DNA from 3 places in the Massilia sp. 9096 genome. Region 1 is predicted to be linked to each of the others. Evidence: riboswitches for the same ligand, from Rfam matches in the RefSeq annotation. Region 1 holds a riboswitch; each other region holds the start of a gene.
What was found. Region 1 has a riboswitch for cobalamin ahead of FA90_RS22125 (TonB-dependent receptor domain-containing protein). Riboswitches for the same ligand answer to the same signal wherever they lie in the genome.
Positions count from the first base shown of each region.

Region 2: it holds a riboswitch for cobalamin, as region 1 does, so the genes downstream of both, FA90_RS01530 (TonB-dependent receptor) here and FA90_RS22125 (TonB-dependent receptor domain-containing protein) in region 1, are expected to answer to the same signal.
Region 3: it holds a riboswitch for cobalamin, as region 1 does, so the genes downstream of both, FA90_RS17920 (energy-coupling factor ABC transporter permease) here and FA90_RS22125 (TonB-dependent receptor domain-containing protein) in region 1, are expected to answer to the same signal.

Region 1 is NZ_JQNN01000001.1:5,079,471-5,082,737, reverse strand. It holds gene FA90_RS22135 (adenosylcobinamide-GDP ribazoletransferase) at 1-722, shown strand, start outside; gene FA90_RS22130 (histidine phosphatase family protein) at 730-1,296, shown strand; cobalamin riboswitch at 1,330-1,557, shown strand; gene FA90_RS22125 (TonB-dependent receptor domain-containing protein) at 1,631-3,267, shown strand, end outside.
Region 2 is NZ_JQNN01000001.1:354,597-357,863, forward strand. It holds gene FA90_RS01525 (M1 family metallopeptidase) at 1-1,586, opposite strand, end outside; cobalamin riboswitch at 1,713-1,957, shown strand; gene FA90_RS01530 (TonB-dependent receptor) at 2,035-3,267, shown strand, end outside.
Region 3 is NZ_JQNN01000001.1:4,140,566-4,143,832, forward strand. It holds gene cbiQ (cobalt ECF transporter T component CbiQ) at 1-681, opposite strand, end outside; gene FA90_RS17915 (energy-coupling factor ABC transporter substrate-binding protein) at 671-1,030, opposite strand; gene FA90_RS17920 (energy-coupling factor ABC transporter permease) at 1,027-1,707, opposite strand; cobalamin riboswitch at 1,828-2,049, opposite strand; gene FA90_RS17925 (GntR family transcriptional regulator) at 2,153-2,866, opposite strand; gene FA90_RS17930 (alanine--glyoxylate aminotransferase family protein) at 3,084-3,267, shown strand, end outside.

The sequences.
Region 1 (3,267 bases):
CCTGGGTCGGCTTCGAAGCCAGCTGGCTGCAGCACGCGTCGCGCTACTTCCCGCTGGTCGGCGTCGTGGTCGGCGCAATCGCGGCCGCCGTGTACTTTGCCGCGGCGCTCGTGCTGCCGGCGCCGGTGGCGGCCGTGCTGTCGACCGCGGCGTCGATCTATATCACCGGTGCCTTCCATGAAGACGGTTTCGCCGATACCTGCGATGGCCTGGGCGGCGGCCTCACGCGCGAGCGCGCACTCGAGATCATGAAAGACTCGCGCGTCGGCGCCTACGGCGCGATCGGCATCGTGTGCATGCTGGCGGCCAAACTGTCGGCGCTGGCCATGCTCCCGCCCCATACCGCCGTCGCCGCCCTGCTGCTCGCCCATCCCTTGTCGCGCCTGGCGGCGACGGCGCTGATCTGGAAGCTCGAATACGTGCGCGGCGAAGGCAAGGCCAAGCCGCTGGCCCACCAGATGACGAACGCCGAGTTCGCGATCGCCGCGCTCGGCGCCGGCCTGCCCGCGGCACTGCTGCTCGCCACCGGCTGGAGCGCACCGCTTGCCATCCTGGCCGCCATCGCCTCTGCGCTCGCCGCCGCGCTGTGGCTGGGACGCCTGTTCGTGCGCCGTCTCGGCGGCTACACCGGCGATTGCCTCGGCGCGGTGCAGCAGCTGGCCGAAGCGCTGATCTACGTGGCGATCCTGGCGGCCCTCGGCCACGGCGCCTGGCCAAACTGACCCGGCGATGAAGCTCCACCTCGTGCGCCATCCGCGCCCCCTGGTCGGCCCGGGCCTGTGCTACGGCGCAAGCGACGTGCCGGTCGCCGATGACGAACTCGCCCGCGCCTGCGCGTGCCTGCGCGGGGCCGCCCTGTTTGACGGCGCCCACGACGACCTGCCGGTCTACGCCAGCCCGCTGCGCCGCTGCGCGGACCTGGCCCAAGCCCTGCGGCCGCGCCGCCTTCGGCTCGACGCGCGCCTGATGGAGATGGACTTCGGCCGCTGGGAACTGCAGCCTTGGTCCACGATCGCGCGTGATGAAGTCGACGCCTGGGCCGCCGACCTGCTGCATTACCGTCCCGGCGGCGCCGAGAACGTGCTCGACGTCGCGCGCCGCGTGGCCGCCTTCCTTGACGAGCTGCGCCACAGCGGCGCCGCGCAAGCCCTGCTGGTGTGCCACGCCGGCACCATCCGCCTTCTCACGCAGATCACCCGGCTGACCGCCGGCGCAACGCTTGAACAGGCCGCACTGCAGGCCGCACAAACGCCGCACCAGATCGAGTACGGCGCCCTGCTGACGCTGGAAGTTTGAGAACGCGGGCCATCAAACAAGATACCAAACCACGTATAATTGCGGGGTTTTGGTGCTCGCGCCCGAGTCCTCGGTCGCAGTTAAACGGGAAACGCGAAGCCTGTCGATCGACAGGCCAACGCGTGCTGCCCCCGCAACGGTAAGCAAGTGCCGCGTCGACGTACGCGGCAACCGTCTTCACATACCACTGTGCGCATGCATGGGAAGGTCGGACGGCCAGACTTGCCAGCCCGGATACCGGCCAAAAGGTGGAAGCGCGACCGCTGCCGGCGCGCCTCTGTTCCATCCGGTTGACGGGGACGTCGGCCGGTTGTCTGCTGAAGAATAATTGTTGATGAGCTTTCCGGTTCCACGCCAGACGGCAGCGCCTTCGTTCGCGCTGCCGCTCGCGCTTTTGCTGGCTTCCCTGTTTGCCGCGCCCTGCGCATCCGCCGCATCCGCATCGCCGGATATTGCCCCTGCCGACACCGTCGTCGTCACCGCCACCCGCACGCCGCAGCGCGCCGATGAAGTCATCGCCGACACGGTCGTGATCGACGACGCCGAGATCGCGCGCGCCGGCGCCGGCACCGTCGCCGACGTGCTGCGCCGCCAGCGCGGCATCGAGATCGTGCGCAACGGCGGCGCCGGCGCCAGCACCAGCGTCTACCTGCGCGGCGCCAACAGCAACCAGGTCGTGGTGCTGGTCGACGGCGTGCGCATCGGCTCCTCGACCACCGGCGTGGCCAGCTGGAATGCGATCCCGCTGTCGACGATCGAGCGCATCGAAATCGTCTACGGGCCATTGAGCTCGCTGTACGGCGCCGATGCGATCGGTGGCGTGGTGCAGATCTTCACCAAAAAAGGCAGTGGCGCGCCGGCCTTCAGCGCCAGCGCCGGCGGCGGCAGCTACGGCACGCGCCAGGGCTCGGCCAGCCTGAATGGGTCCAGCGGCGGCGAACATGCGCTCAGCTACGCGATCACCGGCGAGCACGAGACCGCGAGCGGCTTCTCGGCGACCCGTCCCGGCGCCTTCGGCTACAACCCGGACGACGATGGCTACCGGCGCAACAGCGTCACCGGCCGCGTGGCGCTGCAACTGGCCGAGGGCCACGAGCTCGGCGCCCAGTTCCTGCAAAGCCGCGTGCGCGCCCAGTACGACAGCAGCGCCGCCAGCTTCGATACCCACAACATCCAGGACGTCGACAGCTACGCGCTGTTCCTGAACGACCGCTTCCTGCCCAACTGGCGCAGCAGCGTGCAGGCCGCGCGCTCGTTCGACAAGCTGGGCAGCTTCACCAGCGCCGCCGCCAGCGGCGTCAGCCAGTTGAACACGCGCCAGGACGAGCTGACCTGGCAGAACACGATCGCGCTCGGTCCGGATACCGTGCAGGTGCTGGCCAACCATCGCAAGGAAGAAGTCGGGTCCAGCTCGACCGCCGGCTTGAACCGCGCGCGCATCACCAACTCGCTGGCCGCCTCCTACGCCATGCAACGCGGCCCGCACCTGCTGGACCTGAGCGTGCGCGACGACGACTCGGACTACGGCAGCAAGACCACCGGTGCGCTCGGCTACGGCTATGAATTGCGTAAAGGCCTGCGTGCGACTGCCAGCCTCGGCACCAGTTTCCGTGCGCCGACCTTCAACGAGCTGTACTACCCCGGCTACGGCCTGCCGGCCAACAAGCCGGAAAAGGGCCGCAACCTGGAGGCCGGCCTGCGCTACGACCTGGCCGGCACCGAACTGCAGGCGAACTATTATCGCAACCGCGTGAGCGACCTGATCGTCTCGGCCTCGCCCTGCCCTTCGCCAACCATCACCGGCAGCTGCGCCTACAACGTCGACCATGCGCTGCTCGAGGGCTTGACGCTGTCTGCCCAGCACCGCCTGGGCGACCTGCGCCTGCGCGCCAGCGCCGACCTGCAGGATCCGCGCGACGAGACCACCGACAAACTGCTGGCGCGCCGCGCGCGCAGGCACGCGACCTTCGC
Region 2 (3,267 bases), 4.7 Mb from region 1:
CGCGCTTCGAGGTCGCGCATCGTGACCGCGGTACGCGAGTAGACCGGGCCGATGTCCTGCAGCCGGTCCCAGGCGTTCTGGCCGAGCGGGTCGGCCGGCTCGAGGCGAGGCATGCCGCCGCGCTCCATGGCGAAGGGCGTGACCGCGGGCGCGAAGCCGATCTTTTTCAGGAAGGGGGTGGCGAGGTGGAGGTCCTGGCCGCGCGCGCGCAGCATGCGCAGGTCCCAGTACTCGTTCAAGCCTTCGTCCAGCATCGGCTCTTCGAACTCGTTCGAGGCCAGCAGGCCGTAGAAGTAGCCGTGGCCGAATTCGTGGATGGTGACGAAGTCGAGTTCGAAGCGCGTGGCCGTGTCCGGGTCGGCGTTGCGATAGCCTTCGGCGGTGAAGAAGGTCGGGTATTCCATGCCGCCGGCTTCTTCCGCGTTGTAGGGCGGGATCACCACGGTCACGGTCTTATAGGGATAGGGACCGAGCGTGTTGGAGAAAAAGGTCAGCGAATCCTTGGTCGCCTGCAGCGCCGGGCCGGCGCTGGCCGCGTACTCGGGCGGATACAGCACGGTGATGTTCACCTTCGGGCTGCCGGGGCCGGTCCAGGTGTCGACGATCGGCTTGGCGGTGCGTTTGTCGGCGGTCCAGGCGAAGTCGTGCACGTCGCCCTGCACGAAGCGGCGCGTGACCATGCCGTTCTTTTCGACCGGGGCGCCTTGCAGTTCGCCGACGGCGCCGACCGTGTACGCCTTGGGCGTGGTCAAGCGCACGTCGTACAGGCCGAAGTCCGCATAGAACTCGGAATTCAGGTGGAATTCGTGCACGTTCCAGCGCGGGGCGGTGGCGCCGCGCTCGCCCGGCAGTTCCAGCACGCCGATCTTGGGGAACCACTGGCCGACCAGGTGGAAGCTGCCGAAGTAGCCGGTGCGCGCCATCACGCGCGGCAGCTGGGTGCGAAAGTCGATGTCGAGCAGCGTCGATGCGTTAGGCAGAACCGCGGCCGGCAGGTCGAAACGGACCACGGTGTGGTCGCTGGCCGGGCCGTTGTCGGGGTGGACGAACATCCACGGCACCGGCGCGCCGCCCTGGCTGACGCGGTTCAAGGCGATGTGGCCCCATTCGCCTTCCTTGATGTCGACGCCGGAGCGGAACTGGCTGTCGCGCACGCGCTTCTCGGTCAGGAAGGTCGAGCCCATCCCTTCGAAGGCGTTCATGTACAGGTGCAGGTAGACGCTTTTCACCGGCACGTTGCTGCGGTTGCGCCAGGTCAGCTTTTCGCGGCCGTCGACCACGTGCTTGTCCGGGTCGAGGGTGGCGTCGATGTCGTAGCTGACCACGCGGTCCGACAGCGTCGCTTCCTGGCCGGTGCGCGCGCCGCCCCAGGCATCCGGGCTGCTGGGCACGCTGACCACGGCGGCGTCGGGCGCGGCCAGTGCGATGCCGTCCGGCGACTGGGCCGGCAGCTGTGCCGGTACGGTGGCCGGGGGCGCCGCGGATGGGGCGCCGCCCTGGGCCAGCAGGTCGGCGGTAACCGCCCCGCCGGCTGCCAGCAGGACGTACACGGCGCCCGCTTTGATTCGCTTGAAACGCAATCTCATTCGCAAACCCCCAAACAAAGATATTGTTATCGCGACACTATATGCGAGATTGCTGCAAAGTTTCCAAAATTTACGTGAATTGACGGCGAAAAAGCGCAACACCGCCGGCCCTCCGGCTTGGCAAGGTTATAATTGCCCGGTTCTGGTGCCCGCGTGCGCGTTCTGCGCGCGCAGCCTCATCAATATAGTGAGCGGGAAACACGGCGCGCCGCCCCACGGGCGAACGCCAACGTGTGCTGCCCCCGCAACGGTAAGCAAGCGCCGCGCGTCGTATGCGGCTGGCCGTTCCGACGACCACTGTGCGCAAGCATGGGAAGGTGGAACGGTCCGTCTTGCAAGCCCGGATACCGGCCAGGACAGGGGGAAGCGGCTTCATGAAGGAAGCGCTTCCGTTCGAGCCAGCATGCGGGGACGCGCGCCGGCCAACTTGTCACTTGTAAAGCATCCAATGAATTCTGCTGTTGCCACCGGCGCCAAGCCGGCCATCAGGCCGCTCGCGCTGGCCTGCGCCATCTCCATGTCCATCCTCGCAGCCCAAGCCGGCGCCCAGGATTTGGCCCCCTCGTCGGCCCCATCGACCGTCGTCGTCACCGGTGCGCGCTTCCCGGGCGATGCCGCATCCACGCCGATCGGCTCGACCGTGATCACCCAGAACGACATCCGCCGCGCCGGCGTGAACGACGTCAATGCCGCCATCCGCAAGATCGGCGGCGTGTTCGGCCGCCAGAGCCTGGACGGCTCGCCCGACTTCGGCCTCGACCTGGGCGGCTTCGGCACCAACAGCGCGCAGAACATGGTGATCTTCGTCGACGGCGTGCGCCTGAACGAGAACGAGCTGTCCAACACCGTGCTCTCCACCATCCCGATCGACACCGTCGACCACATCGAGATCACGCGCGGCGGCAACAGCGTGCTGTTCGGCGAAGGCGCGACCGGCGGCGTGATCCAGATCTTCACGCGCCGCGCGCAGCAGCCGGGCCTGCACGGCTCGGTGTTCGCGGAAGGCGGCCAATTCCACGAGCACGACGTGCGCGCCGCGCTGTCGCAAGTCACCGGACCGATCGCGGCCGACCTGTCGGTGATGCGCCAGGGCACCCAGAACTACCGCGCCAACAGCGCCTTCGACCAGGACAGCATGAGCCTGGGCCTGCAGACCCGCTTCGAAGGCGGCCGGGTCGGCATCCGCGTGGAAAGCGCGCGCCAGGATTCGCGCCTGCCGGGTTCGCTGACCCTGGCCGAGTTCGAAGCCGATCCGCGCCGGACCAAGACGCCGCTCGACTTTGGCGCGCTCAATACCGACCGCATCACCGCCTTCGGCGAAGTCCGCGCCGGCGACGTCGACCTGGCCGCCGAGCTGTCGCACCGCGAGCGCAACGCGCGTTCCAACTACCTGTCGACCGACTACCCCTCGGTCGGCGCCTACGACAGCCGCCAGGACCAGCTCTCCCCGCGCGCGCGCTGGCGCACGCAGGTGGCCGGCATGGGCAACGAGCTGGTCGGCGGCATCGACCTGATCCGCTGGAAGCGCAAGACCACCTCCGACTACTCGCTGGCCGACGCCAGCCAGAGCTCGAAAGCGGTCTACCTGCACGACGCGCTGCGTTTCGACCCCGCCCACGACGGCCGCCTGGCCATCGGCGCGCGCCACGAACTGTTCGACAAGGACTACAGCGATGCGCTG
Region 3 (3,267 bases), 940 kb from region 1:
GTTGCGGTTCTGGCGGCGCGCCCTGGGAAAATCGGCGGGCAGGAAGCGCAGCGTGCCCTGGTAGGCGCGCGCATCGGCCGCCATTTGAAGAGCCGCGGCGCGCTGCCAGACCTGCACCGCCATCTGCCCGATCAGCAGCGCCATCGAACGCCAGCCGTGGCGCCAGCCGCCGTAGCCCAGGCGCGCCTGTTGCGCGGTGACGCCGTCATCCCAGGCCTGGCGCAGCACGAACAACATGCGGTAGCACAGCGCCATCAGGTCGAGCAGCAGCTCGGGCGTACGCAGGCGGCGCAGCAGCGCGAACAGGTCGGGCATGGGGGTGGTCAAGGTCAGGCCGAGCAGCGCCGCCAGCACGGCCAGCGAGCGCAGCGCGCTGCGTGCAACCGTCGGCAGCATCGCCGCGTTCCAGTGCCAGGCGCCGTCCGCACCGGGCGACACCAGCATCGTCAGGCAGGACAGCAGCAGGAACCCGAGCGGCGCCAGCAACACGCCAAAGTAGGTGCGCACCGGTACGCGCGCGCCCAGCAGCGTCGCCTGCATCAAGAGCAATGCGAGCAGCGCCAGTGCGCCCGGGCCGGCCGCGATCCAGGCCGCGCCGACGCCGGCCAGCGCCAGCAGCGCTTTCGCGGAGGGCGCGACATCCAGCCAGCGGCTGGCGTAGGCGGCGGCTTCAATCCGCACGATGCTCCCGCGGCGCTTCTGCTGCCGATGCTGCGGCCGTCGCCGTCGCCGGTGCCTGCGCGCGCTCGCGCGCGACCGACAGGCCGAGCCAGTAGCCGATCACGCCGGCGCCGATGGCCGCCTGCAGCGCGAACAGCAGCGACGCGATCTCGTCGCTCGCCGGCGTGAACACCGGCGAAAACCACGGCCGGTAGCCGGGCGCGATGGTGCCGATGGCTTGCTGTGCGCGGTCGTCGGACCCGCCGAACAGCGCTGTTCCCGGCGTGCCCGGCGTTGCGCCGATCAGCCACAGCGGCAGCACGGTCACGAGCACGATCACCGCCCACGTCAGCCAGGTGCGCGCTTTCATGTGCCCTCCCGCGCGCGCAGCGACATCACCGGCAGCGCACGCAGCTCGTGCGCATTGAAGCGCGCCATCGCGTTCACCACCAGCACCGTCAACAAGCCTTCGCTGATCGCGATCGGCACCTGGGTCAGCGCGAAGATGCCGGCGAATTTCAGGAACGAGACCTGGAAGCCGCCGACCGCATCGGGAAAGGCCAGGGCCAGCTGGGCGGAGGTCGTCACGTACGTCGCCAGGTCGCCCAGGCAGGCCGCCAGGAACACGGCGACGGAGCGGGACAAGCCGAGCGCGCCCACCGCGCGGAACACGCCATACGAGACGAACGGGCCGACGATCGCCATCGAAAACACGTTGGCGCCGAGCGTGGTGATGCCGCCATGCGCCATCAGGAGCGCCTGGAACAGCAACACGACGAAGCCGACCGGCACCATCGCCGCGGGGCCGAACAACAAGGCGCCCAGGCCCACGCCGGTCGGATGCGAACAGCTGCCGGTCACCGACGGCAGCTTCAGCGCCGACAGCAGGAACGCGAACGCCGCCGCCACGCCGAGCAGCATGCGCCGCTCGGGATGTGCCTGCAAGCTGCGCCCCATCGAGCGCAGGCCCCAGGCCAGGAAAGGAAGGGATACGGCAGTCCAGCCGAGCGCGTGCGCGGGCGGCAGAAAGCCTTCCATGATGTGCATTCGAAACCTCCCGTCGAATGGTCATAAAGGCACCAAACAAACGGGGAGGCAGGGACGGCCGACGAGGGACGGGTGCGGGCACGCGACGCAAGTCGACAGCGCTTCCCGTCACCCCGGGGAATGGTGCTGGCTTGTTTGGGCCGGTATTCTGGCTCGCCGTCATCCTTCTCCGGGCCTTCCCGCGATCTTGTCGTCGCAGTGGCATATGACCGGAGTCGTCAGGCTTACAGCAGCGGGGGCTGCACCGGAATGGCCGCGTTCGAAGTGGACGCGGAGTCACCGGTTTCCCGTTTAACGCCAGCTCCCGGGCGGGAGTGGCGCACCCAAGGTCGAGATATTACACGGATGAGGGAGGGGGTGCCAGTATTGCTCGGCCAAAGCGTGGCGGCGGCGCCATCCTCGAGGGCGCGGTCCGGGCTGATGACGGCACCGGCGCCGTGCGATGCTAGTCGCCCACGCTCGAGGGCATGTCCATCACCGCGTCGCGCTTGTCCAGCAGGTGCTGGCGCAGGATGGCGCCGAGGCGCTTGCCGTCGCGCGCTTCCAGCGCCTCGATCATCTCTTCGTGGTCGTGGGCCGCCCGGTCCCATTTGCCGGACTTGAAATTCGACTTGAAACGCAGCGCCTGGAGCCGCCGGTTGACGCTCAGGTAAGTCTGGCGCAGGACCGAATTGCGCGCGGCCTCGTTGATCTTGTCGTGGATCGCCTGGTTGCGGCTGTAATACCCGGGCAAGTCGTTCTGCGCCTTGCAGGTCAACATGGCGTAGTGCAGCGCCTTGATCTCGGCGATCTCCCCTTCGCTGATGCGCTCGCAGGCCAGCTCGCCGGCCAACGCTTCCAGGCCGCTCATGACTTCGAAGGTCTCGCGGACTTCGGTCGTCGACATCTTGTAGACCGAGGCGCCGCGGTTGGGCGAAATCTCGACCAGCCCTTCGACCGCCAATGCCTTGAGCGCCTCGCGCAGGGGCGTGCGCGAGATGCCCATCGTTTCGCACAATTCGCGCTCGTTGAGCTTGGTACCGGGTGCGAATACCGCTTCGACGATCAAATGGCGCAGGTGCTCGACGACGCTGTCGTGCAGATGCTGGCGCGCCAGCCTGGGGACGGCCAGTCCGGCCGCTACGGAGCCGGCTTGCGGCTCGATCACTGAATTTTGCATACAAAACCTTAGCTTGCTTTTCGCTGTTATTTTAACATGCGAGGTTTTCAGATCTGCGTCCGCACGTCCTTACACCTGACGTAACACGGTTGTCATCTGCAAAAGTTACTGTTCAGTATTGCCTCGAAATAAACCTTTACCTTCGCCGAAACAGGGTCTAGACTCGTTTTGCATGCAAAATACAAAATGAATCAATCACTGATTTTTTGGAGGCACCATGTTGAAACTGGATTTCCACCCCGCCGGCCGTCACTTCCTGCAGATCCCTGGCCCCAGCCCGGTCCCGGACCGCATCCTGCGCGCCATGAGCTACCCGACCATCGACCACCGCGGCCCGGAATTCGGCGCGCTCGGTCTGCAGGTCCTGGCAGGCATCAAGCAGATCTTCAAGACCGAGCAGC